One region of the Alcanivorax sediminis genome, then DNA from elsewhere that is predicted to be linked to it. Evidence: predicted binding sites of a transcription regulator. Region 1 holds the regulator's gene; each other region holds the start of a gene.

Region 1 (9,663 bases):
CTGGCGGCCATCGCCATGCTCCGTGCCGGCGGTGTGCTCGAATTATGCTTGTCTGCCCTGCGGGCCATGGCCACATCCGTCGGCATGGATACCCGATTTGTGGAAGCGTTGCCGGTGGCCCTGATGAAACCGCTCAGTGGCTCCGGTGCACGTGCCGCCATGATAGATGTCATGCAGACCCAGGGAGTCGACTCTCTGGCCGGCCGCATGGCCGCCGTTATGCAGGGCTCTACGGAAACCACCTTTTATGTGCTTGCGGTCTATTTCGGCAGTGTTGGAATACGGGACTTTCGATATGCACTGTGGTGTGGCCTGGCCGCTGATGCGGCGGGGCTGGTGACCGCGATTCTGGTCAGCTACGCGTTCTGGGGCTGATGTATCAGCCGAAAGGTGAGGTTGATCCGACCCTCCTGCACGCGAGCGCGACGGGGCAGGGCGTGCTGGAAACGTGCCTGAACCTGGGGACTCATGAGCAACAGGGAATTATCCGGTAAAACCAGCCGAGCGCACTGGCTCCGGTCTCCTTCACGTCGGCGAAACACGAAATCACGACTGGCCCCAAGACTGAGTGAAGCAATCCAGGGCTCCGGCCCCAGTTCGGGCTCATCATCACTGTGGTACCCCATGCTGTCTGCACCACTCCTGTAATAGTTACCCAGCACACTGTTGAAGCGATGTCCTGTCAGGCTCTCCACTTGATGCAGTACCGGCTTCAGCACCTCCGGCCAACCCTCCGCGGTTTCCGTCAGGCCGGAGTACCGGTAGGAAATGCCTGGCTCACCTTGCCAGGTTGTCAGCCTTGGGGTGAGATGTTTTCGGCCAAATACCTGGACCTGAGGTTGATGCCATCTCAAGGAGTCACGAAGCTCCGCAAACAGATTACATGCCCACTCTGGCGGCAATGCGCTCTGCCACAAGGTCAGCACAGCACCCTGATCCAAAGTAACAATTTCGGGTTGGCAAGGCTCGTGATTGGCAGTCATCATCAGTAACCAAAGAATATCAAGGTCGGCCTTACTGGTTCGACAAGGAAGGACCATCATGCTTCATCTTTTCGCCATTGAAAATGGCGTGCTCAGGGAGAAGGAAAACGCTGGCGAGGGTATCGCTGCGGGCCACCCGCAGGAGGCAACCTGGGTCGATGTGGTGGAACCCGACGAGCAGGAACTGAGTCAGGTTGAATCCTTCTTTGAAGACACGCTGCCCGCTGATGACAAAGAAGAAATTGAATCTTCAGCGCGTTATTTCAGTGATGAGCATGGTTTGCATGTTCACTCCCTGTTTCTGCATCAGTCCGACGGCCGCTCCCGCACTTCCACTGTCGCCTTCGTGGTTCAGGAAGAACGATTGATTTCGTTCCGCGATGATGTACGCATGGCCGATTTCCGGCTGATGCGCATGCGCATTCGCCGCGGCTGGGTAAAGGTTTCCCAACCCATGGATATCCTTCTCAGCATCCTTGATCAGAAGGTCGAAAACCTGGCCGACGCGATCGAAGATGTACACCGCGACCTGGAGCAGGTGGGCTACAGCGTACTGGAAGAGGAGAATGGTGAACTGGATCAGGATATCGAACGGCTGGCCCGGCTGGAGGACACCAATGGAAAGATCCGCCTGTGCCTGATGGATACCCAGCGAGCCATATCCTTCATCCAGCGCTACGTCCGTTCCGACAAATACCGCCGACGCACCTGTGCAGAAATCCAGCACGACATCGACACACTGCTATCCCACACCACCTTCCTGTTCGACAAGATCAACTTCCTGATGGATGCTGCCCAGGGTTTCATCAACATCCAGCAGAACCAGATCATCAAGATTTTTTCCATTGCCGCCGTGGTATTCCTGCCGCCAACCATGATCGCCAGTATCTATGGGATGAACTTCCGGGTCATGCCGGAACTGAGCTTCGAGTTTGGCTACCCCATGGCCATCGGCTTGATGATCCTCTCTGGTATCGCGCCGTACTGGTATTTCAAGCGCAAAGGGTGGCTTTAAAGGGCAATTAATAGTTAGTAGCTAAGGTCAAAGGTAAAAACCCCGCAGCTGCGGGGTTTGGCTTTTCGAAACTCGCTGCTCGTTACTCGCTTCTGTGCCAGCCGGTCTCTGATTCGTTGGCTTTGCCGTCTTCGGCCAGTTTGATCAGGTGGGCGAGGAGGGAGAATTCGGCGACGCCGTGAAGGAAGGTGGGGACGTCGTCGTAGACGGTTTTGACCAGCTCTTTCAGGCCTTCTGGGGCGGTTGTCAGGTTTTCAAGCACTTTGTCTTCGCGCTTTTGCCGGTGGGCCAAGGTGTGGCTGAGGGCTTTTTCCGGATCTTCGATCACATCACCGTGGCCGGGTGCCATCATGGTAATGCCGCGGTTCTGCAGCTTTCGCAGCGATGCAAAGTAGGCGCCCATTGAGCCAGAGGGTGGAGCAATAACCACGGTGGAACCCTGGATCAAGTGGTCGCCTGTGAACAGTAGTCCATCTTCGGTGAGAAAACACAGGTGATTGGAAACGTGTCCTGGCGTCTCGATGACTTCCAGGCGGGCGCCACCGCAATCAATGATGTCACCCTCGGTAAGCAGGGTATCCGCCTGCCAGCTTTCATCCTGGAGCCCGTCATCGGGCACAAAAGGGCCAAGGCAGCGGGCCCCGGTAGCTGCAACCAGCGCTAGTGCACCGGGAGAATGATCGCGATGAGTATGGGTGACAATCACCTGGGTAATGGGCTTAGCCAGACCCTCGGCAGCATGGAGCAATGCCTGCAGGTGATCATGATCCACAGGGCCGGGATCAATCACTGTGAGGCTGTCCTTGCCATACAGATAACTGTTGGTGCCAGGTCCGGTCATCATGCCGGGATTACGAGCCAGCACTCGCCAGGCATGGGAACCAATGGGTGTGGCCTGGCCTGGTATCAAGGACGCCATAACGACTCCAGGGTGTCAGGAAGGCGAATTGTGACCATTATCACGCCATCTTGCCAGTCCGGGCCAATCAGAGAGAGGGGTAGGCCAGTTTCGACAGGGGGGTAATATCCCACTTATCCGGCTTCTTGCCGGCCTCCGGATGCCGCGCAACCAATGCGAAAGAGTAATGCCTGCCCGCAGGGATGAAGAGCTGGAGTAACTGCTGTTGCTGATCAATAACGTCGCAATCGCTTGCTCCTGAGGCGCCATTGCTGCAGGCAAAGGCGCTTGCCTGCAGGGTAATGCCTGCCAGATCCAGGTCACTGTCATTAAATATCGTCCCGGTGAATCGCACCCCCGATTCGGAGCTCACCATGTCAGCCACTTCCACGCGGATGCCCTCCGGCGGGAGGGTGACCTGATCACGCTTGCCTGGATTGACAACCCCGTATATCACCACGGACGACACTATGGCGACGATTGTCGCGGTGACCGCAAACACTCGCTTGCCTCGCTGCCAACTGGCAAGCAACAGCGTGACCACGGCGATCAACATCGTTAATAACAGCAATAGGCGCATTTCACCTCCTCATGTGCAGACCTGCGCTGCTTTGATTCATATAATCCCACAGCGACATGTAAAGGAGAACATCATGCTGATCGTAGTTTCCCCGGCCAAAACGCTGGATTATGAAAGCCCTTTGCCCACCTTGAAAACCACGCAGCCTCGCATGCTCGATGACAGCGAGGTTCTCATCGATCGGGCGCGCCAGCTATCACCGGCGGATGTGGCCAGCCTGATGAAGGTCAGTGACAAAATCGCGCACCTGAATGTGGAGCGGTTCGCTCAATGGCAGCGCCCCTTCAACAAAAAAAATGCTCGCCCGGCAGCGTTTGCGTTCAAGGGCGATGTCTACACTGGCCTTGAGATCGAAACGTTTACCGACTCCCAGTTAGAGCGGGCGCAGAGTCATTTCCGCATGCTCTCAGGCCTCTATGGTGTATTACGCCCACTCGATCTTATGCAGCCGTACCGCCTGGAAATGGGCACCAAGCTCGACAATGATCGAGGAAAGGATCTCTATGCATTCTGGGGCCACACTATCACTGATCAGCTCAATGCGGATATGAAAGCATTGAAAACGGATGTCCTGGTCAATCTCGCCTCTAATGAATACTTCAAATCTGTGAAAGCCAAAGATATACACGGCCGCATCATCGAGCCTGTATTCCAGGACGAGAAAAACTGCAAGTTCAAGGTAATCAGTTTTTACGCGAAGAAAGCGCGAGGGTTAATGGCCGCCTGGATTCTGAAGAAGGGGATTAAAGACCCTGCAAAACTGGTGAATTTCGATGTGGCGGGCTATCGCTACTGCGAAGACGAATCCACGGCAGACAAGCCGGTATTCAGAAGAGGAGAACAATAGGCAGGCGGACGAGTGCAAGCAGGAAACGCAAAATCCGACATTGACCAGGCTTTGCGTTTCAACACTCGCAACTCAATACCGATTAGTTATCCTTGTCCTTGTTTTCAAACTCGCTTCTGGCCGCCAGAAGACCGGTTTTGAGGCCATCCCAGGCAATTTCGAGACCATCCTTGATGTCCTGCCAGGCATCTTCGCTGCGGGACTCCAGGTCTTCCAGCTTGGCTTCAAACTCTTTCCGCTGTTCATTGAATTCCGACAGCTTCTCTTCGGCTTCCTCTCGCCACTCGTGGCTGAGATCGCCAATGCGAGCCGCCAGGCGGTCACGCTGATAATCCCAGTCTTCCAGTTTCTGACGGACAGAATCTACAAAGTCCTTTTTCTCTGACATGGTCTTCTCCGTAATCAGGATTTCCAGGGGGTCTGAAAATCATCAGGCTTAACCACCAGCACATCACAGCTGGCCCGGGTTATAACGGCTTCGGCAGTGGCTCCCAGTAGCAGCCGTTCTGGCAGCTTTCGGTGCACGGTACCGACAATCAGCAAATCTACGTCGTTATCTTTGCAGTAGTGGGACAGGGTAGGGGCCACAGCCCCCTCAAGCATGACCAATTGATCAGAGGCAAAACCCTGGCCACTGGCGAACCGCTTGAATACCGCTTTCTGGCTCTCCTTGATATCTTCAAGGCTGCCACTGAACTCGGACAGGGCTTCCCCCATGAGCAGCACCAGGCTGTCGTCTACCGCATCCATGACATGGCAGACTTTCAGCGAGCCATCCAGCTGCTGCGCTATCGCCTGCGCCTGCGCGGTGACTTTCACCGACAATGAGTCAACCTCATCCTTGCCCGTCTCAGGGTCCACCGCCAGTAGTAGAGAAGGCGGGTTCTGCCAGGGTTGGCTGTGGATACAAAGCACATCACATGGCGCCTTGCGGATCAGCTGCCAGTCACGCGGGGTGAACAAGTGTCGCTTCAAACCACTCTCGGCACTGGTGTGCACCACCAGCACGGCGGGGTTGAATTGGAGGATGATGTCGCGCAGCGCATCGATTTCACGCTTTTCCCACAGCACGTGCGCGCTGCAGGTCATGCCGTGGGCCAGTGACGCGATCCTCTTCTCCCAGGCATGACGAATTTGGGTCGTGGCGGCCTCCAGTCTCTGCTTGTCATAACCCACCGCACGCACCATGGCGGAGCAATAACCGTTAACGGCAATAACGAGCGAGGTGCCACGGGCGGCGGCCAACTGCTTGGCCTTCTCAAAAGCGGGCTGAGGCGACTTGAGATCGGTATCCAGCACGACCATGACAGGCTGTGTCACAGGGAATCCTCCAGGGCAGGATCATGACCACACAGTTTGCCACGATCGAGAATCTCTACCTCACGGCCTTCTGCTCGCAACCAGCCGTTTTGCTGGAAACGAGTGAAAATGCGACTCACTGTTTCAACCGCCAGGCCAAGGTAGTTGGCAATGTCATAGCGAGACATGGGCAGTCGAAAAGCACGGTGACTCAGGCCTCGGCGCTGATGACGAGCCGACAGCGAAAGTAGCAGGGATGCCACTCGGTCATCCGCATTCTTCTTGCTGAGCAGCATGTGTAGCTCACGATCAGCCCGAATTTCATTACTCATCAGACTGAAAAAATGATGCTGTAAAGACGGAATTTTCTGCGACAACGCTTCCAGCTGCGAGAAGGGGATTTCACAGACTGTGGCCGTTTCAAGCGCTTTGGCATTGGAAATGTGATGAGCGGTACTGATCCCATCCATGCCAAGCACTTCCCCGGGCAGGTAAAAACCAGTGACCTGCTCATCCCCCTGATCACTCAGCACATAGGTCTTGATGGCACCGGATCGCACGGCATAGACCGCCTCAAAGCTGTCCGAAGCACGGAACAGGTGCTCGCCACGCTTTAGCGGGCGGCCTCGGTGAATAATATTGTCCAGCTGGTCCAGCTGGGCGGGGGCAACAGCCAGAGGCAGACAAACCGGACTAAGGCTGCATTCGCTACAGGAAACATGCTGTGACACGGGGTAACTCCCAAATCTTACGCTGCGTAAAGACACTGTCAGTGTAGTCCAACAGCGTCAATAATCACTCAGAGAATACGGCTATATTTTACTGTCGGCTTCTCAGTCATGTATTGATCAAAAGGCTGCACCAGGGCCCGGCTGACCAGCCGGCCCTGATCGGTGATTTTCAAATGATCCGCCGACAGGGTCACCAGGCCCTGATCGGCGAAAAAAGCCCAGCGCTGGAGCGCGTCGGCAAAGGTTTCAGCAAAATTGACGCCCCAACGCTGCTCAAAGGCGGGGATATCCAGATGAAGGTCGCACAGCAAGCGCATGATGACATCTTGGCGAATGCGATCATCCGAAGTTAGCAGATAGCCTTTTTCAATAGGGATCTGGCCATTTTCGACCCGGGTTTGCCACTGCTCGATGCCTTTCTCGTTCTGGACGTATAAATCGCCAATCTGACTAATGGCGCTAACCCCCATGGCGATCAGGTCTGCATCACCATGCAGACTGTATCCCTGAAAATTCCGGTGCAGTAGCCCATTCTTCTGCGCCACTGCCATTTCATCGGTCTCCAGAGCGAAGTGATCCATGCCAATGAAGCGATAGCCGGCACTTTGCAACATCTCACCAGCCCGGACATACATCCTTACTTTCTCCTCCGGGGAGGGCAGTTCATGACTGTTGATCTGTCGTTGTACCTTGAAGCGGTCTGGCAAGTGCGCGTAGTTATACAGCGAGATTCGTTCCGGTTTCAGCGTAATGATCTTGTCCAGGGTGCGCATCATGGAGGCTTCTGACTGGCGTGGCAGCCCACTGATCAGATCCAGATTGATGGAGCGGAAACCGAAATCTCTTGCCCAGTGCATGGTGTCTCGGATCATTTCCCAGGACTGGATTCGGTTTACCGCCTCCTGAACGCCGGGGTCCAGATCCTGGACTCCCAGGCTGACACGATTGAACCCCAGCCCCCGCAGCAGCCCCAACCGCGAACGATCTACAGTTCTCGGATCAATCTCGATGGCATAGTCACCCCGGTCATCCTCACGCAAGTTGAAGTGCCGGGCCATGTCGTAAACCAGCTCGGTCATTTGTGCATCGCTGAGATAGGTCGGAGTACCACCCCCCCAGTGAATCTGGGTCACCTGACGTCGATCATCGATCATGGCCGAGCGCATGCGAATCTCATGCTTCAAGTGCTTGAGGTATTCTCCAGCCCGAGCGCGGTTGGCGGTGATAATGCGATTGCAGCCACAGTAGTAACAAACCGTGCTGCAGAACGGGATATGGAAATACAGTGACAGGGGCCGCCGTGCGGCGTTGCCTTCTTGCACGGCGGCGACCAGATCATCCTCGGTAATACCGGAGTGGAAGTTGGGGGCGGTCGGATAGGAGGTGTACCGGGGCCCGGGGCCGCCGTACTGATGGATCAGTGATTCATTCCATTCGACCACAATTGTTCCTCCCACAAAGATGGGAGGATTATCACGCTGCCAACCAGCACCAACCTTGATATGGATCAATGGTCATGGTGATGAGTCTCAGAATGGCCCTGGGGGAGTGCGTCATTCCCCAGGGTGGGCTCCAGCTTGGCAGCATGCTGATGCATGGCATGGCCTTCACCGTTTGCCATCTGCCACGCCATGAACAGGAACAGCACCGCCAGCACCAGAGTCAGTCCAACGGCTATTTTGCGGGCTTTTGGCCCTCGAAAAGCCTGCAACTGTGACGCCACGACCCCCGTGGTGGCTACCGGAATAACCGTGATGGCACCAAACACGGCCATAACCGCGCCCCCGGTGAATGCCTCACCACTGGTTGCAGCCAGGGCCAACGCGGTATAGACCAAACCACAAGGCAGAAAGCCCCATAGCATGCCAAGTAACCAGGCCTTTAGCGGATGATCCAGCGGCATGAGCTTTCGTGTGAGGGGCTGGAGGGTTCGCCAAAGTCCCTGGCCAAGCCGCTCCAGATGAGCAAGAAGGCCACCCTTACCAGATAAATGCATTGCCAGCAGTAGCATCAGGACACCGGAAAGCGCCAGTCCGAACGCCATGGAAGGACCGGGAAGCCAACCGAGCAGTTTGTTGCCAAGGCTACCTGCAAGGAGGCCGAGCAGCGTATATGTGGTCACCCGCCCCAGCCCGAGAACCGCTTGCCACCACCACAGCGCGGCCCCCTGGCGTTGATGCTCCGGAACCGCAAAAGTCAGCGCACTACTGATACCGCCACACATCCCCACACAGTGGATACTGCCGGTCGCCGCGATGATGGCGCTGCTGGCTAGCAGGGCCAGCAAGGATTCAGGGTTCATCATGGTTTTGCCTGTCCGCCCTGGGTTGGCTGTCGCTTTGAGCCGATGGGTCTGGCCGGCGTTTTCCTCGGTCACGGCGCTGCTCACGGTCATCAAAGACGACTCGCCAGGAAGCATTATCCAGATCTTCGAACTGATCCTTACGCAAGGCCCAGAACAGGAAAGCGATGGCTCCGCCTAAAAAAATCAGCGCCAACGGGATGAGGAGGATGACAATTTCCATCGACTTATCCGGGATGCGTTAAAAGTAACCAACAGAGAGCTGGCAGACATGCCGATGGCCGCTGCCCAGGGAGGAATCCATCCTGCCACGGCGAACGGTACAGCAATCACGTTATAAAGTAGCGCCCAACTCAGGTTCTGACGAATCAGCGATTGGCAACGCCGAGCCAGGGCGGGCAGGGCAGGAGTGGCATCCAGGCGGTCATGCAGCAGGTACAGACCGGCTGCACGCTGGGTAAGACTGGTCGCATTGGCCGTCGCCACAGACACCGACGCAGCGAGCATGGCGTTGGCATCGTTGATGCCATCACCCACGATCATCTGCGGCGCGCTCTGCTCCAGTGTTTCCACCCAGCGTTGTTTGTCATCCGGTGTCATACCGGCCTGCCATTCCCCAATCCCGGCCAGTGCCGCAATCTTGCTGGCAGCACCGGCGTTGTCACCCGTGGCCATTCGGCTGATGATGCCCTGGTCACGCAGCCGACTGACAACCCTTTCCGATTCCTCACGAAGGGTATCCTCCAGCAAAAGCTGAAGCTGCAGTTGATTATCTGCATAAAGAGCGAGACAGGTGGTGCCGTCGCGAGCACTCTCAGGATCACCACCGATGCGCCACTGCTGATGATGACGCACTCCCTCTGCCCCGGACCGTGTGGTGACGACATCGTGCACCGCAGCATCACGCACCACATGCTGAAAAGCACGGGCCAAAGGGTGAGGGTTCTGCCACTCCAGTGCAGCGGCTATGGCGAGAAGCTCGTCCTCTGAAAGCGCGCACCCCGTCGT
Region 2 (9,663 bases), 1.0 Mb from region 1:
CACCAGCGCAAACGCCAGGATCACCATGGCGGTGGTGGTGGAGCTGTCAAACACATCGCCCATCACCACCCAGAACGGAATCACGGTGAGGATCACCGCCAGCACGAAGCCGGTGACATATTCCTTCAGGGTAACGTGGGGACCTTCCACCTCGTGGTGGTCATGATCGTGTGTATGCTCACTCATGGCAGCACTCCCATCAGGTAAACGTAGGTGAACACGCCGATCCAAACCACGTCCAGGAAATGCCAGAACATGGACAAACAGAAGACGCGACGCTTGTTTTCCGGAATCAGGCCACGCTTCTTCAGCTGGAACAGCAGGGTCACCAGCCACACGATGCCGAAGAACACGTGCAGACCGTGGGTGCCCACCAGCGCAAAGAAGGCGGTCCAGAAGCCACTGGTTTGCGGGCCAGCGCCCACGTGAATCAGGTGATGGAACTCATACAGTTCCAGGCCCAGGAAGCCGGCGCCCAGCAGGCCGGTGATAGCCAGCCAGAACATGGTGCCCTTCACCCGGTTGGCCTGCATTTGCAGCATGGCGAAACCGTAAGTGATGGACGACACCAGCAGCAGGGAGGTGTTCATGGCCACCAGAGGCAGATCGAACAACTCCATGCCGGTGGGCCCGCCCGCATAACTGCGGCCAAGCACACCGTAAGTGGCGAACAGACAAGCGAAGATCAAACAGTCGCTCATCAGGTAAATCCAGAAGCCCAGCAGGGTGCCGTTCTGGGGGTGGTGATCCCCCTTCACGAGAAATTCCAGCGGGGCCTTCTGCGCGTTGGCAGTCATGGTGTTATCAGACATTGGCAAGCACCCGTGTACGTTCCGCTTCAATCCGCTCTACTTCTTCCGCCGGGATGTAGTAGTCACGGTCGTAATCGAAGGTGTGGTAGATCGCTGTCGCAATCAGGGCCACGAAGGACACACCGGCCAGCAGCCACATGTGCCAGATCAGGGCAAAACCCACCACCACACTGATACCGGAGAGCACGATGCCCGCCCAGGTGCCTTTGGGCATGTGAATCGGGATAAAGCCGGACTCAGGGCGCTGGAAACCGTGCTGCTTCATCTGCCACCAGGCGTCCAGATCGTGCACGCGAGGCGTAAAGGCAAAGTTGTACGGCGGCGGCGGTGAAGAGGTGGACCACTCCAGGGTACGGCCATCCCACGGATCACCGGTTTCATCCTTGAGCGCCTCACGACGCTTGAAGCTCACCACCAGCTGGATCAGGAAGGCCGCAATACCTACGGCGATCAGCACCGCACCGAAGGCAGCAATCTGGAACCAGATCTGCAGGGACTGATCCTCGAAGTGGCTGACACGACGGGTCACGCCCATCAGGCCCAGCACGTACAGCGGCATGAAGGCAAAGTAGAAGCCGATCAGCCAGAACCAGAAGGAGATCTTGCCCCAGAACTCGTCCAGCTTGAATCCAGTGGCCTTCGGGAACCAGTAGGTGATACCCGCGAACAGACCGAACAGTACACCGCCGATGATCACGTTATGGAAATGCGCAATCAGGAACAGGCTGTTGTGCAGCACGAAGTCCACCGGCGGTACCGCCAGCAACACGCCGGTCATGCCGCCGATCACAAAGGTGACCATGAAGCCCACGGTCCACAGCATCGGCACATCGAACTTGATGCGACCACGGAACATGGTGAACAGCCAGTTGAAGATCTTCGCGCCTGTCGGGATCGAGATGATCATGGTGGTGATCCCGAAGAACGAGTTCACGCTGGCCCCCGAGCCCATGGTGAAGAAGTGGTGCAGCCATACCAGGTAGGACAGCACGGTAATCACCACGGTGGCATAGACCATGGAGGTGTAACCGAACAGCGGCTTGCGGCTGTAAGTGGCCACGATCTCGGAGAAGATACCGAACACCGGCAGGATCAGGATGTACACCTCCGGGTGACCCCAGATCCAGATCAGGTTCACGTACATCATGGCGTTGCCGCCCAGATCATTGGTGAAGAAGGCGGTATCCAGATAACGGTCCATGGACAGCATGGCCAGTACCGCAGTCAGCACCGGGAAGGCGGCCACGATCAGTACGTTGGTGCACAGGGAGGTCCAGGTGAACACCGGCATCTTCATCAGGCTCATGCCCGGGGCACGCATCTTCACGATGGTCACCAGCAGGTTCACGCCCGACAGCAGGGTACCCACACCGGCAATCTGCAACGACCAGATGTAGTAGTCGACCCCCACGCCCGGGCTTTGCAATATCCCTGACAATGGCGGGTAGGCCAGCCAGCCCGTCTTGGCGAATTCACCCACGAACAGGGACATCATCATCAGGACAGCACCACCAGTGGTCATCCAGAAGCTGAAGTTGTTCAGGAACGGGAACGCCACATCGCGAGTACCGATCTGCAACGGGATCAGGTAGTTCATGATCCCGGTGACCAGCGGCATGGCCACGAAGAATATCATGATCACACCGTGGGCGGTGAAGATCTGGTCGTAGTGATCCGGCGGCAGATAGCCCGCGGAATCCCCGAAGGCCAGCGCCTGCTGCAGACGCATCATGATGGCATCGGCAAAGCCGCGCAGCAGCATCACCAGGCCGAGAATGATGTACATGATGCCGATCTTCTTGTGGTCGATGGTGGTGAACCACTCGTTCCACAGGTAACCCCACAGTTTGTAGCGGGTAATGGCCGTCAGCATGGCAACGCCACCGATGGCCACCACGGCAAAGGTACCGAGAATGATCGGGTCGTGGAGAGGGATCGCCTCCCAGGTGAGGCGTCCGAAGATCAGCTTGGTCAGGTCCAGGTTTTCAAACATGGGCAACACCTGCTACTGCGTAAATCGGAAAGTCGGTCTTATTCATGATGGCCACCTTCATGCTGGCCGCCGTGAGCGTCTGCTCCGTCAGCCTGATGGGTGCCATGACCGGCGTGACCACCCTGTCCCGGGTGATACATCATGTCTTCCATGCAGACGGTGCCCGGCGCCACACAGCGATTGAGGATGCCGTGATACAGGGTCGGGTCCACGTCGGAATACAGCGTGACCGGCACCTTGGCACTGGGCACTTCCAGCTCGAGATAGGTGTCGCGGTCCAGGTTGAGCTCGCTGGCTTTCACCTTGGCCACCCAGGCCTCAAAGTCCGCCTCGGACAGGCCGTGGAAGTCGAACTTCATATGGGAATAGCCCGCCCCGCTGTAGTTAGCGGAGAAGCCCTTGTACACGCCCGGCTCGTTGATCACGCCATGCAGCTTGGTTTCCATGCCCGCCATGGCATAGATCTGCCCGGCCAGCGCGGGGATGAAGAACGAGTTCATCATGGTGGAAGCCGTGATCTTGAAGCGGATCGGATGATCCACCGGCGCCGCCAGCTCATTCACGGTGGCGATACCCTGCTCCGGATAGATGAACAGCCATTTCCAGTCCAGCGCCACCACTTCCACGGTGAGCGGCTCCAGATCAGCGGGTACCGGGGTCTGGGCATCGATGCGGTCCAGCGGACGGTAGGGATCCAGCTTGTGGGTACCCACCCAGGTCATGGCGCCCAGCGCGATGATGATCAACAGCGGCACCGACCAGATCACCAGTTCCAGCACGGTGGAGTGGGTCCACTCCGGCGCGTAGGTGGCGTCCTCGTTGGTCTCGCGGTAGCGCCAGGCGAACCACAGGGTCAGCACGATCACCGGCACAATCACCAGCAACATCAGGATCGTGGCCCAGACAAGCAGGTCACGCTGTTGCATGGCAATGTCTCCGGACGGGGACATTACCACCGTGTCGCAGCCGGTTAGCAGTGCGGCTGCCAGCAGGGTCAACACCACCCCACGCAAAAAGTTGGCTATTTGCATTGGCGTACTTCGGTTGGCTTATGGGATATGTGAGCACCTTAGCCAAGCAATGTGGTAGCCGGTATTGGACATTTTGTCCCATCGGCTTAAAGTCCTAAGTAGATCTGGATCAATGCAGACAACAACAAGGCAGAGTAAAGGCGCATTTATGACCCCTAGCATGACGGCCCCGGCGGGCCAGCATCACGCCGACGTCGCCCCCAACGAGATCGCGGTGGGCGTGGTCATCGGCCGCACTTCCGAGTATTTCGACTTTTTCGTGTATGGCATTGCCTCAGTACTGATCTTTCCCCAGCTGTTTTTCCCCTTTACCGGGCAGCTGCAGGGCATGCTCTACGCCTTCTCCCTGTTTGCCCTGGCCTTTGTGGCACGGCCCTTTGGCACCGCGCTGTTCATGTGGATCCAGCGCCAGTGGGGGCGCGGCGTCAAACTGACCGCCGCCCTGTTCCTGCTCGGTACGGCCACCGCCGGTATCGCCTTCCTGCCCGGCTATGAAAAGATCGGTGGCTACGCCATCGCCCTGCTGGCCCTGCTGCGCATCATGCAAGGCGTGGCCTTCGGCGGCTCCTGGGATGGTCTGCCCTCCCTGCTGGCCCTGAATGCTCCGAAAGAGCGACGCAGCTGGTACGCCATGATTGGCCAGCTGGGTGCCCCGCTGGGCTTTGTGATTGCCAGCGCCCTGTTCCTGTACCTCTATAACAGCCTCAGCGCCGCCGACTTCCTCGGCTGGGGCTGGCGTTACCCGTTCTTCGTGGCCTTCGCCATCAACGTGGTGGCCCTGTTTGCCCGCCTGCGTCTGGTGCTGGGAGATGAGTACACCGAAGCCATGCAGGAGAAAGAACTGGAGCCCATCCGCACCACCGAAATGGTGCGCGAAGAAGGCCACAACATCTTCATCGGCTCCTTCGCTGCCCTGGCCAGCTACGCCCTGTTCCATGTGGTGACCATCTTCCCGCTGTCCTGGATCGCCTTCCAGGGCACCCAGACCACGGCCCAGGTCCTCACCGTACAGATCGTCGGCGGCTTCGTCGGCATTCTGGCCACCATCGGCTCCGGCTGGATCGCCGCGCGCATCGGCAAACGCACCACCGTGGGCGCCCTGGCTGCCATGATCGGCGTGTTCAGCCTGCTCACCCCGCTGCTGATGGGCGGCAGCCCGGTCATGCAGGACACCTTCATCCTGCTCGGCTTTGCCCTGCTGGGCGTGTCCTACGGCCAGGCCTCCGGCACCGTCACCGCTAACTTCGCCCCGCGCTACCGCTACACCGGCGCGGCACTCACCTCCGATTTCGCCTGGCTGTTCGGCGCCGCCTTCGCCCCGCTGGTGGCCCTGGGCCTGTCCGCCAAGTTCGGCCTGCTGTCAGTCACGGTGTACCTGCTCTCCGGCGTGATCTGCACCCTCATGGCCCTGGCCATCAACCAGTCACTGGAAGATCAGGCAGAGGAGTAAGCCTCACCTGTAGGAGCCATGCTCGCATGGCGATGCTCAGCTGAAACCAAAGAGGCCGCGCCCGGATTCCAGGCGCGGCCTCTTCATTTTCGACTATCTCACTACAGCCCCGCTGTAGGAGCCCATGCTTGCATGGCGATCCCGAGCGCCAGCGAGGACATTATTTTCAAGGCTGCACAAACCTGATGGCCGCCGCGACACCCCACCCAACGCGTTAACACGCGCATCGCCATGCAAGCATGGCTCCTACAGCGGCTCCAAGGAAAGCCTTCAAACAAAACAAAAAGGCCGCATCCAACCTCTGGACGCGGCCTCTTCCTGTCCGACCCGGCAACCCCGGATCGCGTTTTTTACTCGCAGCTAGTAACTAGTGCTCGCAGCTGTTAACTCAGACTTCCCAGCGCCGCCTTGGTAAACGGCGTAATCTCGTCTTCCTTGCCGTCACGCATCTTCACCAGCCAGTTCGGGTCCTGCAGGAGCGCACGGCCCACGGCAATCATGTCGAACTCGTCGTTGTCCATGCGGCGCTCCAGCTCGTCCAGCCCGGCGGGGTTGGCGGTGCCGCCCATGCCCTGGGGGCTGTTCAGGAAGTCATCGTCCAGGCCCACGCTGCCCACGGAAATGGTCGGCTTGCCGGTGATCTTTTTGGTCCAGCCCGCCAGGTTCAGGTCAGAACCGTCAAACTCCGGCAGCCAGAAGCGACGGGTAGAGGCATGGAACACATCCACACCCGCGTCCACGAACGGCATCAGGAAACGCTCAAGCTCTTCCGGGGTCTGTGCCAGCCTGGCGTCATAATCCTGTTGCTTCCACTGGGAGAAGCGCAGCACGATAGCAAAATCCTCGCCCACCGCTTCGCGCACCGCCTTGACGATCTCTACACCGATACGGGCACGGTTCTCGATGGAGCCACCGTACTCATCGTCACGCTGGTTGGTGCCTTCCCAGAAAAACTGGTCCAGCAGGTAACCGTGGGCGCCGTGGATTTCCACGCCATCAAAACCCACCTCTTTCGCCGCCTTGGCGGAGTCCGCAAAGGCGCGGATCACGTCCTGGATATCATCCTTGGTCATGGCATGACCATTTTCCTTGCCCGGCTTGAACAGGCCAGACGGGGAATAACCGGGCACATCCTTATCGGGGCCGATGCCTGCTTTGCGCACCGCACCCACATGCCACAGTTGCGGAATGATCCGGCCACCGGCCTCGTGCACCGCATCCACCACCTTCTTCCAACCCGCCATGGCCTCATCGCCATAAATCGCCGGCACCCGCTCGTAACCATTGGCGGCCTTGTGGCCCACAAAGGTCCCTTCGGTGATGATCAACCCCACCTCGCCTTCGGCGCGGCGGCGGTAGTAACCCACCACCTCATCATTGGGCACATAGCCCGGAGAGAAGGTGCGGGTCATGGGGGCCATGGCCACCCGGTTCCGCAGCTTCAGTGATTTGTGCTCAAAAGGACGCAACAGGCTATCCAGTGAACCGCTCATAGGTGCTCTCCCGAATCGTGTAGGAAAAAAATCAACAGAATCAGCGCTTCTGTCAGCCGGAAAATGCCCGGCCACATAATTTGGTTTCACGATGAAACCTTATTTGGTTTCGTTTTGCAACCATTCTGACGTACACTACCCCCATGACACGTAAACGCTTTGACGAAATGGGATGCTGCGTTGCCTCCGCCCTCAATGAGGTCGGCGACTGGTGGTCCCTGCTGATCGTGAAACAGGCCATGCTGGGCACCCGCCGCTATGTGGACTTCCAGAACAGCCTGGGGATCGCCAAGAACATCCTCTGCGACCGCCTCACCCGCCTGGTAGAGAACGGCGTGATGGTGCGCGTGGACGTGGGCGAACATGGCAAGCGCTATGAATACCGCCTCACCGACAAGGGCCGCGACCTGTTCACCGTGGTCACCGCCCTGCGCCAGTGGGGCGAACGCTGGAATGGCAATGAGGACAGCATGAAGCTGGTGGACCGCCAGACAGGCGAACCGCTAGCCCCGGTCATTGTCCAGAACCAGCAAGGCCAGCCGCTGACCGTGCGGGATGTGCGGTTTGTGGATGAAGACGGCAAACCGTTTGAGGAGGCAGGCTAGCTCGCCCTCCTGTGCGCTCACCTGTAGGAGCTATGCTTGCATGGCGAATGTGAGGTGATGGTGGCACTCACCCGGATGACTCACGACTTACCTGCCCCGTCATCGCACCGATAAACGTGCTTGTCCTCGCCGGACAGGCCCAAAGGGGTGCTGCGCAACACCTCTCTGGACTGCCCCGCGCCCCGACTCCGTTCGACCCGCTCCGCAGGCACACACTCCGGTACTCATAATCTGAAGGACGCAAAAAAGACTCGCTCCGCTCAGACAGGTTTTTGCTCTTCGCCTTCAGATTATTCCGTTCCTCGACTCACTCTAACGGGGAAGCGCCGTGCGGAGAGGCCTGGAGACAACATCAATGGAATGGAAAGACCGCCCCATTACTCTGCGTGAACACGAGGCAGAACAAGATTAACCAGCAACCCGTCGACAGACTTTAATCAACCGGCCCGAGAGTGGGCTTCTCAACCTCTGTCGAGGCCAGTTTTGTGGCTTGATCCAGCGTATCGACCATCTGGCTTGTATAGCGATAAACGAGGTAGGGAACGGCATTTTCAGAAAAATTGATCATGGATTGGCGGACAAACCCCCACTTCAGGCTCACACTCTCAAGAGCGCGCACCATGGCCTCATCGCCGGCATGGCGTTCCTTTGCTGCGGCCAGCATGGACTCAAACTGAGGCACGGCCTCCTTGAAATCCAACCGCCCCTCATCCGTGCCGATCGCCGCCCCACCGGTGGGATCGGCAGCCAGGTTCAGGTATTCCGAAGACAGCCGCTGCAGAAACGCAGCCAGCCCATAAATGTCATCGAAATTGCCCCCAACGCCACCCTCAAAGGCCGCCTTCTGTTCCAGCATCACAATGGGGATCTCATTCACATCCAGAATGGTGTAGGCATCGGTATAGCCATGCTCAACAATGGTGTTGGAACTGGCCGCTTCCTCGAAATTGGTCCACTCCCCCCTGAGCTTGGTGATCAGCTGTTGCTCCTCACCGTTTTCCGCCCCTCTCTCAAGCCGGCTCAGCGCCTTACGGCCTCTCGCGATAGAATCCTCAAGGCTGGAATCATAGATCTGATCCCCCTTCATGACGGTGAGCATGTGAAAGTCCGAGCGCACCTGCCAAACCGCCAGCTCAAGCTCCCCAAGGTCTGCGGTATGAATAGAGGCCACCCCATTCGACGACAGACTCAAGAGCGCCCCGAATATCACCAATACACGCATTTCCATAGACCCCTCTCATTCTGTGGCACATCTGAGTTTTCATTATTCTTGCGATGAGCAGACAACCTGCGTGCCCAAAAGCCCGGAGCGACACGCGAATTTCTCAAAACGAGAAACACATCACTGCAACATTATTTACCCAAAACATCAAAAACTTACGTAATCGAACAATACACCAGGCATCGCTTCCTGATCAAACCGCTCAAAGAAATCAAGCCAAGGCGTTATTGACAGGGTGCGATTTATCTACGGACAGGCATTTGAGCTGGACGGAATGCCACAGCGGGCTTGGCATAGCTCAATCAATGGCTGGCAATCAGGAGGCCTCCAGGGGCGGGAGAGCGCGCTCTGCCGGGTTTTTCGGACGGCTTAAAGGTAAGAGGGGAGGAGGACCATCGGGTTTGACTCTGGGAAATGGGAGACCTCGTATCTTGAATCAGCCTCTTCAAATCAGGATGCTAGTTCTGATGAAGCGGCCAGGTCGGCTGAGGCTGATGAGACATAAGGCGTAATAGCCTGTGGGTCAGATAAGTCCGCCGACCTGTAGTTTCGTTCATACAATTCGAAGGGTAACTTAGGCTTGGTTATTAACCAAGAGCCTGAATACGAGGAAGGATAAGATGAACGAGCAGGCCGTGGGCGTTGATGTATCGAAGAAGAAGCTGGATATCTGTGTTGCCACCGGCAACAAGTTCAAGAGTAAAGTTTTTGCAAACTCCCCTGGCGGTCATGAGGCATTAAATACGTGGCTGCAGCAGCGAGACATCCCCGTTGATACGCCCGTTGTTCTGGAGGCGACTGGCCCTTACAGCGAAGCAGTAGCTATCTTCCTGGCTGATTTAGGTTGGTCAATCAGTGTGGTGAATCCCTCCCGAATTTCAGGCTATGCCCAAAGTGAGTTAAGCCGGAACAAAACAGACAAAGCGGATGCCCGGCTGATTGCTTGCTTTGCTCAACGAGCAAGACTTGAAAGCTGGTCTCCTCCAAGCCTTGCTGTGCGGGAATTAAGGGCCTTGGTAGACCGCCTTCAAGCATTGATTGATATGCGCCAGCAAGA
Region 3 (9,663 bases), on a different contig from region 1:
CCACCAGCTCTCCGCCGGTCCACTGGACGATCTGGGACAACCACATCATTGGTCACCTCCCAGCGCGGCCAAGGCGTTACGCGCCAGCTCGCGATCATCACTGGGGTAACGAACGCCATTGATTTCCTGGTAATCCTCGTGACCTTTACCTGCCAGCAGAATCACGTCGCCGGCGGCGGCACGACGCACGGTATCGACCACCGCGTCGGCACGTTCCACGATGGCCATGGCACTTTCGGGATGAGTCAATCCGGCCTGCATCTGTTCAATAATCGTTTGCGGGTTTTCACTGCGCGGGTTGTCACTGGTCAACACCACAACATCCGCCAGCGCTTCAGCGGCTTTCGCCATCAATGGGCGCTTGCCGGTATCCCGGTCGCCGCCGCAACCGACAATGCAATAGAGCTTGCCGTCGAAGTGCGCACGGCAGGCCTGCAGAGCTTTCTCAAGGCCATCCGGGGTGTGGGCATAATCCACGATCACGGTGGGACCCTGCGCGGCGCTCACCGGTTCCATCCGTCCCGGCACGGGTGTCACTGCTGACAACGCCTTGCCAAGCATCGCGTTCTCCACACCCTGACCATGCAGGATGGCAGCCACCGCCATCAGGTTGCTGAGATTGAACGGACCAAACAACGGCAGAGCCACATTGACGGCTTCGCCGGCCACATTCAGGGTGGCGTGCATGCCATGGGTATCGTATGCCACCTTTTCACAACGTACGGTGGCACCTTGCTGGCCACCAAAGGTGACACAGCGAACGCCATCTGCCAGACAGCTCAGCAAGGAATTCGAGGCATGGTCGTCACAGTTGATCACGGCCAGACGCACACCCGGGCGTGAAAACAGCACTGACTTGGCCGCCAGATAGGACTCCATGTCACCGTGGTAATCCAGATGATCACGGCTCAGGTTACTGAATACTGCCGTCGTCACCGGAGTGTTGCCCAGCCGCTTCTGATCAAGCGCATGGGAGGACACTTCCATCGCCACGCAATTCGCACCGGCATCGCGGGCGCTGGCCAGGGCCGCCTGCAGGGTAATCGGATCCGGGGTGGTATGACCGGTGTGCTGCTCCTCACCCTTGAGCCCGACACCGAGGGTGCCGACAAGGGCACAACGGTTGCCCAGTGCATTGAGCGCATCGCGCAGGAACCAGGTAATGCTGGTCTTGCCATTGGTGCCGGTTACTCCCGTCAGCGCCATATGCGCCGCCGGCTCGTTAAACCAGCGCGCAGCCACATCACCAACCTGCCCGGCCAACTCCGGCACATGCACACAGGGCACCTGCTGTTCGTAGCTGACAGTGAACGGCCCCTGCTCGGCATCGGCCAGCACCGCAGCGGCACCCGCCGCCACCGCCTGCGCCACATAATGTCGGCCATCGCTGGCCACACCAGGCACCGCGACAAAGGCCTGACCCGCCTGCACCTGACGACTGTCCAACTGCAGGCCAGAAACGACGATACCTGCCACGTTGGCAGGCAGGTTCAGATTGGGCAGCAATTGCTGGAGGCTCATCATGAACGATCCTCCGTGTCCGGCGCGCCCGCCAGCAGCCCCTCGGGCCGATCCGGTGGCACGTGCAGGGTTCGCAGCACCCCGCTCATGATGTTGGAAAATGCCGGTGCGGCGACCAGACCACCATAGTAGGCATCGCCGCGAGGGTCATCGATGACCACCACAGTAACGATGCGCGGATCCGTTGCCGGCGCCAGACCAGCAAACAGACCAATGTAGTTGTCATCGGCATAACCACCGGAGACGACCTTGTGTACGGTACCGGTCTTACCGGCCACCTGATAACCCGGCACCTGGGCCCGGCTGGCCGTCCCTTCACGGCTGACCACGGTTTCCAGCATCTGCACCAGCTGACGCGCGGTTTCCTCACCGATAACCTGCTCACCCTGCGGCACACCCGTGACCTTCTTGAGAGTCAGAGGCACTTTCTTGCCATCGTTGGCAATCACCGCATAAGCCTGGGCCAACTGGACCGCAGACACACTCAAACCGTAACCGTAAGACAGTGCCGCACGCTCCACATCGCGCCACTTGCTGCGCAGCGGCAACAGACCGTCGCTCTCACCCGGGAAGGCAATACCTGTGGCCTGGCCAAAGCCGAAACGCTCCAGATAATCTGGCAGCGCCTGCTGATCCATGGCCAGCGCAAGCTTGCTGGTGCCCACGTTGGAGCTCTTGGTCAGCACGGTGGTAATGTCGATGATGCCGTAGTCACGGTGATCGCGAATGGTCTTGGTACCCACTCGCAGAGTGCCTGGATGGGTATTGATGGTGGTGGAGGGTGTCACCATCCCCATTTCCAGTGCCGCCGCCACCGTAAAGGGCTTCATAGTGGAGCCCGGCTCGAACAAGTCAGTGACCGCGCGATTACGTAGTGCCGCAGCATCCATGTTGCCGCGGTTGTTCGGGTTGTAGGCAGGCTGGTTGACCATAGCCAGCACTTCACCGGTATGCGCATCAACCACCACCGCACTGCCACCACGTGCCTTGTGCTTCTGCACTGCCGCCAGCAGCTCACGATAGGCCAGATACTGCAGGCGCAGATCGATGCTGAGGGTGACATCTTCGCCCGGCTCTGCAGGTTTGAGAACCTCAATATCCTGAATCACACGGCCCAGCAGATCACGGACCACCTTCTTGCGACCACTGTGACCTTCGAGCGCGGCATCCATGGCCAGCTCGGTGCCCTCCTGGCCCTCGTCATCGATATTGGTAAAGCCAACCACATGGCTGGACACTTCACCGGCCGGATAGTAGCGGCGGTACTCGGTGAGCGAATGGATGCCGGGGACATCCAGATCCAGCACCTTTTTGGCCGTTTCCGGTGCCAGACCCCGCTCCAGATAAACGAATTCGCGGTTCTCGTGACGACGAACTTTCTTGGCAAACTCCTTCTGACTGATCACGCCATTGTTGCCAAGGCGCGTCCAGGCATCCTGATGGGCCAGTGCTTCACGGGGGTTAGCCCAGAGCGTAATCACCGGGGTGCTCACAGCCAGCGGGCGCCCTGCCCGATCACGGATCACACCGCGGTGCGCGGCCAGCGGCTCCACGCGCAGATTGCGAATATCGCCCTGATGCGCGAGGAAGTCGTGCTGAATCACTTGCAGATCCACAGCCCGGGCCACCAACAGACAGGCACACACCGCCCAGAACCCCAGCACAAAGCGCCAGCGTGTCCGGAGGTTAGGTTGCCGTGTCTTGCGGACCCGGTTCTTCATGGTCGAATCAGCACTCGCTCATCAGTTTTCGGTAACTTCATGCCCAGCTTTTCACGTGCCAGGCGCTCCACCCGGGCATAACTGCCCCAGGTGCTGTGCTCCAGCAACAATTGACTCCACTGACTTTCCAGGCGGGTCTGTTGCTGCTGCAGTTTCTGGCTCTCGTCGGTGAGGCGGCGAGCCTGATGTACGCTGTAACTGACCGCCAGGGCGGACAGCGCAATCAGCACCACCAGACCGCGAATTGCCCACGGCGCGGTCACGCCACTTTCTCCGCCACTCGCAATACAGCACTGCGCGAGCGGACATTCACTTTCAGCTCCGCCTTGCCGGCGCGGATTGCCTTGCCAATCGGCTCCAGCCGCTGCGGCATTTCATCACCCAACGGCAAGCCACCGCGCCCTTTCGGAGCCCGGCCGGAATGATCGCGAATGAACAGCTTCACGATCCGGTCTTCCAGAGAATGGAAGCTGATAATGGCGAGACGCCCGCCGATGGCGAGCGTCTCCAGGGACTGTTCCAGCACTTCTGTCAGCGCATCCAGTTCCCCGTTTATATGTATTCTCAACGCCTGAAAGCTGCGCGTGGCCGGATGCTTGCCCGGCTCACTCCGCCCCAGCACCGACTCGATCAGGTCAGCCAGCTGCAAGGTTCGGGTGATCGGTTGTTCCTTCCGGGTCTCGCAGATGCGCTTGGCAATCCAGCGCGACTTGCGCTCCTCGCCATAGCGATACAACACATCCGCAATCTCCTTCTCTTCTGCCCGCGCCAGCCAGTCCGCAGCACTTTCACCCGAAGTGGGATCCATGCGCATGTCCAGCGGGCCGTCACGCAGGAAACTGAAACCGCGGCCGGCATCATCCAGCTGCGGGGAAGACACCCCCAGATCCAGCAGCAGACCATCAATCGGCCGGCCCTGCTCCGCTACCACCTCAGGCAGGCAATCAAAGCGGCTGGCTTTGATCTGGAAACGGCTATCTTCGCTTGCCAGCTTTTCACCCTCGGCAATGGCCAGGGGGTCACGATCAATACCGGTCAGGCGACCCTCTGCATCCAGCTTTGCCAGCAGCGCACGGCTATGACCACCCCGCCCGAAGGTGCCATCCACGTAAAAACCGTCACTACGGCTAAACCACATTTCCAGTACCTCCTCCAGCAACACTGGCAGGTGTTCGTACTGCTTCCCTGTGTCGGTCATCAGAAAGACAACTCCTGCACGCTGTCCGGCAAGGCTTCCGGATCCAGGATGCTGTCTTCTTCTGACCAGCTTTCTGCTGTCCAGATTTCAAAGCGGTGCATCTGACCGATCAGCATGGCCTGCTTTTCAAGACCAATGGCCGCACGCAATTCCGGCGGCACCAGCAGTCGGCCATTGCTGTCCATTTCGATTTCTACCGCCTGGCCAAGAAAACGACGCTTGAGCTGACGCACATGAGGGTTGGAATCCCGCTGGGCAGACAGCTTGTTGGCGGTTTCGGTGAACTCGTGACGCGGATAGAGCGCCAGACATTCGTCAAAGGGGTGACGGGTAAGCACAAGCTGGCCGCCGCAGGCTTCGATCAACGAAGCGCGGTACCGGGTCGGCATGGTCAGCCGCCCCTTGGCATCCAGATTGAGTGATGTGCTCCCAGTAAACACTGGCCGTCCTCTGTCTCTTGGTTAGGTGGTTCCTGCCCGCGGGCCTTGACCCACTTGGCGACACTTGCCGCACTCAAAAACCCACTTTTTCCCACTTTTCACCACAATGAGACACTCTAGGGCCACAGCGAAGCCCAAGTCAAGCAAACCCGGCTGCATAAACGTAAAAGAATTCCTAGACAAATCAGTCTGTTAGGGCACACAAAGGCACCCATTCATGAAAATGGGAGGTGATCAACGGAGGGAGTTTCGAGACGAATCAGAGTGCTGGGGCACGCTGATGAGAAAGCACTTTAAGTGTTAGACAAATTAGTTATTACTAACCGCGCTTTTTATTTCAAAAATCACTTCAAGCTGCCGGAATGCGGAAATCGGCCTCTGACATCAGGTCAACACCGCACTCCAGACCCGCAAACCAGTCCAGGAAGCGACCCACCTGCTCGCCGACAAAATACCCTCCATGCTGAGGCACAATCATGGCAGGATTAAGCTTGCGCACCATCCCCGCCCACAGGCGGCAAGCCCGGTTGCTGGCCATATAGCGGCGATGGAAACCGGCCATGCTGTGCACATGCTCATTGAAATCCGTCACCTCGCCCTCCTCACCACCAAGAGAGGCGCCCACATCCCCGGAAAACAGGATGCGACTGACCGGATCGTAGAAACTGAAATTACCCACCGAATGCAGAAAGTGGGCAGGCAACACCCACAGGCTATCGTTACCAAACGGCAAGACCGCCCCCTGATCCCCCACGCCCTGAATGCGCGCCTGCAACTGATCCCCCATCCGGCTGATCTCGTAACTGGAAGCCAGATGCGGCAGAAATCGTGACCAGAGACGACTAACCACAACCTGACAAGGGGTATGCATCAGCCAGCGCGGCAAGGACGCAATAATGTCCGGATCCTGGTGGGATGCGAGGATGTATTCAAGGTTCTCCAGCTTGATCAGCCGACTGAGGGCAATATTGAGCGGAGTAAAGGTCAGATCACCACCCGGATCAATCAAGGCGGCTCGCTGACCATGGCGAATGCAGAACTGGTTAGCCTGCACGCCTTCCCCCGTCACCAGATCGGCAAAGCGAAGCACCTCATGATCATCACGGCTATAAAGGGTGTCGATCTGGGACATGCGCGCACTCTCCGGCAGGGAATCCCGTTAGCGGGGGAGTGCAGTCTAGTCATTTAGACTGATAACACCTTGATACACATCAAGGCGGCTGAGCATTAGGTGGACCGGTCGATAAGCCGGGTTCTGTCGTGGACAGTCATTCATCTGGGACTGACGTCGCCATCAGCCTCTAGCAACCTACCCGGATCCAGCGCGGGCCACGCCATTGGATCCCTATTTGGTCTTGCTCCGGGTGGGGTTTACCCTGCCACCACTGTTACCAGCGGCGCGGTGCGCTCTTACCGCACCTTTTCACCCTTACCTGAACCCTCCGAAGAAGGAACGGGCGGTATCTTCTCTGTGGCACTAGCCGTAGCCTCACCGTCGCCAGTGAGGCCCCCAGGCGTTACCTGGCACCCTGCCCTGCGGAGCCCGGACTTTCCTCCAGCAGTCCCTTCAAAGAAGGGCGCTGCCAGCGACTGTCTGACCGATCCGGGGGCGAGTGTAATCAGTTAACAGTGAACAGTGAACAGTTAATAGCGGCACGACGACGCTTTTCTGGGCCAGAAACGCATGAGGCCGCACCCAATCGCTGGACGCGGCCTCATGCGCCTGAAGACCAAACAGGCCAGTTCGCGAACTATTCACTATTCATTATTAATTATTCATTGCCTCTAACAGTGCATAAACCTCCTGCCGTTTCATCCCCGTATGCGCTGCCAGAATCTTGGCGGCCCGGGACGCAGGGAGTTCGGCCAGCAGCAGCTTGGCCAACGCCTGGTCCTTGTCGCTCCAGCCTGCTGCCAATTCAGACGGAGACAGGATCAGCACCAGTTCACCACGCTGCTGGTTGCTGTCGCCGGCCACCCAGTCGCACAGTTCAGCCACCGGCCCACGACGGATGGTTTCAAACTGTTTTGTCAGCTCACGGCACAGGGTGATTTCCCGCTCTGCCGAGACCACCTCTCGCAGCGCCTCCAGGAAGGAAAGTACACGGTGTGGTGCCTCGTAAATAATGCTGGTGACATCCGCTGCAGCCAGTCGCTCAATGACTTGCTGACGGGGCGCCCCTTTTGAAGGAATGAAACCTTCAAACACAAATCGATCCGAAGGCTGGCCCGCTGCGGCCAATGCCGCCAGCAAAGCGGAGGCCCCCGGCACCGGCACCACCTGAACGCCCGCATCCTGACAGGCTCGCACCAACCGATAGCCCGGATCACTCACCAACGGTGTGCCGGCATCACTGATCAACGCACCTTTTTCACCATTTTGCATTCGCGCAACCAGCTCTGCACTGCGTTGATTTTCATTGTGATCGTGACAACTAATCATGCGCTTGCGCAAACCCAACTGATCCAGCAAACGCTGGCTATGCCGCGTATCCTCTGCCGCCACCCAGTCCACCTCTTCCAGCACGGAAATGGCGCGACGGGAAATATCGTCCAGATTCCCGATGGGTGTACTCACTACATACAAGACAGAGTTCATAATTGTCGAACTTCCTTATGGCTGGCCGCTGGAGACCCTACTACGAAGCGCCTACAATAGCCGCTCCATTCTGGTAATACGACTCTCGCCATGGATTTCAAGAAGGCATACTGGATTGCACTGGTCGCCACCTTTGCACTCGCAAGCTGTAGCACCACCCCAACCGGCACAGGCCAACCCGCAACCCTGCCCGTGGAGCAAACCCGCGGTATGGACAAGGCGCCGGAATCGTTGTCAGTTGCGCGCGCCCAAATAAACGCCCAGGCAACGCCGGAGTTTCGCATCAACTTGACCCTGGCATGGGCAGCTGAATATCTGCAGCAACAGCGTCCGGAGGATGCCGAACAGTTACTGGCCGATCTGAGTCCCGCTTCACTGACTACCGAAAAGCGCTTTCAGTGGATTCTGCTCAGTGGCCGTGCCGCCCTTGCCCAGCAAAATGCAGCACCGGCAGTAGAGCTGCTGAATCGTTACCAGGAAGAAATCCAGCAATACCCTGTGGAACAACAGGCGCAACTGGACCTGTTACGCGCCGATGCCCTGGCCATGGAAGGGCAACTGATCGACAGCCTGCAACAACGGGTTGCCGCTCACCCGCTGCTTAACGATCAGGATCAGGACTACAACCACGAAATGATCTGGCAACTGCTGATGCAGTTGTCACCGCAGGAACTGGCGAGCGCCATTCAATCCAGCAGCGGCGACCTGCGTGGCTGGCTCACCCTGGCACAACTCTACCGCGACCCGATTGCCGACCTTGACGCCCAGGTATCACGGCTGGACCAGTGGAGCGCCCAATGGCGCACCCACCCGGCCATCTCTGATGTGCCAGCCATGCTGGATGCCCTGAAGGAAGCCGCCAGCCATCGCCCCAGTCAGGTGGCTATCCTGCTGCCCACCAGCGGCCCACTGCAAAATGTAGGCAAGACGCTGCAGGAGGGCATCATGACAGCCCACTATCAGCAGAAGCAGAACAGCCTGAGCCCGACCCTGCGATTCTACGACTCCGGCCCGGATAATATTCTGGCGGTGTATCAGCAAGCCATTAATGATGGCGCAGATTTCGTGCTGGGCCCTTTATCAAAGGAAAAAGCAGCCACCATTGCTGCCCAGGGCACCCTTCCCGTCACCACCCTGGCGTTGAACTACATCGAGACTGACCAGGTACCGGAAAACTTTTTCCAGTTTGGTCTGGCCCCGGAGGATGAAGCCCGCCAGATTGCCCGTCAGGGCGTTCGTGAAGGCAGCAACCAGGCCGGCATCCTTTATCCCAAGGGCGACTGGGGCGAACGTGTCGCCCAGGCGTTCGCCGAAGAATGGCAAAACCTGCACGGCACCGTCACCGTGAGTCGCGCCTACCAGGAAGGCCCCGACATTGGTGAAACTGTGGAAGAACTGTTGCTGGTCGCCCAGAGCGAGGCACGCGGCAAGGAAGTGAGCCGTTTCACCAACCTGGACATGGACATTGAACCTCGACGTCGTCAGGACATGGATTTCCTGTTCCTGATTGCCAACCCCAACCAGGGACGCCAGGTCAAACCCGCTCTCAATTTCCATTTCGCCAAGGATCTGCCGGTGTATTCCACTTCGCTGATCTATAGCGGTGAATCCAATCCGCGTCGCGATCAGGATCTCAATGGCATCCGTTTTGTGGATATGCCCTGGATTATCGGTGACCAGAGCAGCGACCTGCACAAGGTTGCCGCAGAACAATGGCCGGATGGCCACGGTCGCTACGAGCGCCTGTACGCCATGGGCATCGATGCCTATCGCCTGCAGAGTCGCCTGTATCTGCTCAATACTCTGCCTTCAAGCGAGCTGCCCGGTGCCACCGGTCGCCTGCAGATGCGAAACCAGCAGGTGGTTCGACGGCTGGACTGGGCGGTATTCATGCGCGGTGAGGCCAAGGCCATGCCGCAGGTCGCCAACCCTTCCAACAGTCTGTCCGCCCAGTAATGCCGTTTCTGACGCGCCGCAAGGCGCGGGGCGATCAGGCTGAAGCCGCTGCCGAGCAGTGGCTCGTACGCAAGGGGCTTGCGCTGGTCACCCGCAACTATCGCTGTCGTCAGGGAGAGATTGATCTGGTCATGCAGGACCAGGACACCCTGGTCTTTGTCGAAGTGCGCTGGCGCCAGAACCGGAGCCATGGTGGCGCCCTCGCCTCGGTGGATCATCACAAGCAAC

What was found. Region 1 encodes FNR, which switches genes on or off when oxygen is low (the NO sensors DNR and NnrR bind a similar motif). Its sites were predicted from a motif close to TTGATNTANATCAA; they were not measured.
Region 2: the regulator FNR is predicted to act here: its motif matches at 3,936-3,949, upstream of cyoA (ubiquinol oxidase subunit II).
Region 3: the regulator FNR is predicted to act here: its motif matches at 6,082-6,095, upstream of GFN93_RS17095 (oxygen-binding di-iron domain-containing protein).

The regions. Positions count from the first base shown of each region.
Region 1 covers NZ_WIRE01000001.1:2,620,238-2,629,900, forward strand. The annotation lists gene GFN93_RS11960 (nucleoside recognition domain-containing protein) at 1-375, shown strand, start outside; gene GFN93_RS11965 (alpha-ketoglutarate-dependent dioxygenase AlkB family protein) at 357-1,043, opposite strand; gene corA (magnesium/cobalt transporter CorA) at 1,042-1,998, shown strand; gene GFN93_RS11975 (MBL fold metallo-hydrolase) at 2,081-2,917, opposite strand; gene GFN93_RS11980 (hypothetical protein) at 2,985-3,476, opposite strand; gene yaaA (peroxide stress protein YaaA) at 3,550-4,323, shown strand; gene GFN93_RS11990 (sll1863 family stress response protein) at 4,406-4,711, opposite strand; gene GFN93_RS11995 (universal stress protein) at 4,726-5,643, opposite strand; gene fnr (fumarate/nitrate reduction transcriptional regulator Fnr) at 5,640-6,353, opposite strand; gene hemN (oxygen-independent coproporphyrinogen III oxidase) at 6,422-7,795, opposite strand; gene GFN93_RS12010 (sulfite exporter TauE/SafE family protein) at 7,861-8,658, opposite strand; gene ccoS (cbb3-type cytochrome oxidase assembly protein CcoS) at 8,645-8,878, opposite strand; gene GFN93_RS12020 (heavy metal translocating P-type ATPase) at 8,842-9,663, opposite strand, start outside.
Region 2 covers NZ_WIRE01000001.1:1,597,715-1,607,377, reverse strand. The annotation lists gene cyoD (cytochrome o ubiquinol oxidase subunit IV) at 1-186, opposite strand, end outside; gene cyoC (cytochrome o ubiquinol oxidase subunit III) at 183-812, opposite strand; gene cyoB (cytochrome o ubiquinol oxidase subunit I) at 805-2,805, opposite strand; gene cyoA (ubiquinol oxidase subunit II) at 2,844-3,836, opposite strand; gene GFN93_RS07270 (MFS transporter) at 3,985-5,286, shown strand; gene GFN93_RS07265 (NADH:flavin oxidoreductase) at 5,670-6,779, opposite strand; gene GFN93_RS07260 (winged helix-turn-helix transcriptional regulator) at 6,923-7,384, shown strand; gene GFN93_RS07255 (hypothetical protein) at 7,818-8,612, opposite strand; gene GFN93_RS07250 (IS110 family RNA-guided transposase) at 9,227-9,663, shown strand, end outside.
Region 3 covers NZ_WIRE01000004.1:103,994-113,656, reverse strand. The annotation lists gene GFN93_RS17125 (UDP-N-acetylmuramoyl-tripeptide--D-alanyl-D-alanine ligase) at 1-49, opposite strand, end outside; gene GFN93_RS17120 (UDP-N-acetylmuramoyl-L-alanyl-D-glutamate--2,6-diaminopimelate ligase) at 46-1,524, opposite strand; gene GFN93_RS17115 (peptidoglycan D,D-transpeptidase FtsI family protein) at 1,521-3,242, opposite strand; gene ftsL (cell division protein FtsL) at 3,239-3,505, opposite strand; gene rsmH (16S rRNA (cytosine(1402)-N(4))-methyltransferase RsmH) at 3,502-4,440, opposite strand; gene mraZ (division/cell wall cluster transcriptional repressor MraZ) at 4,440-4,880, opposite strand; gene GFN93_RS17095 (oxygen-binding di-iron domain-containing protein) at 5,230-6,012, opposite strand; RNA gene rnpB (RNase P RNA component class A) at 6,109-6,486, opposite strand; gene rsmI (16S rRNA (cytidine(1402)-2'-O)-methyltransferase) at 6,649-7,479, opposite strand; gene GFN93_RS17080 (penicillin-binding protein activator) at 7,570-9,435, shown strand; gene GFN93_RS17075 (YraN family protein) at 9,435-9,663, shown strand, end outside.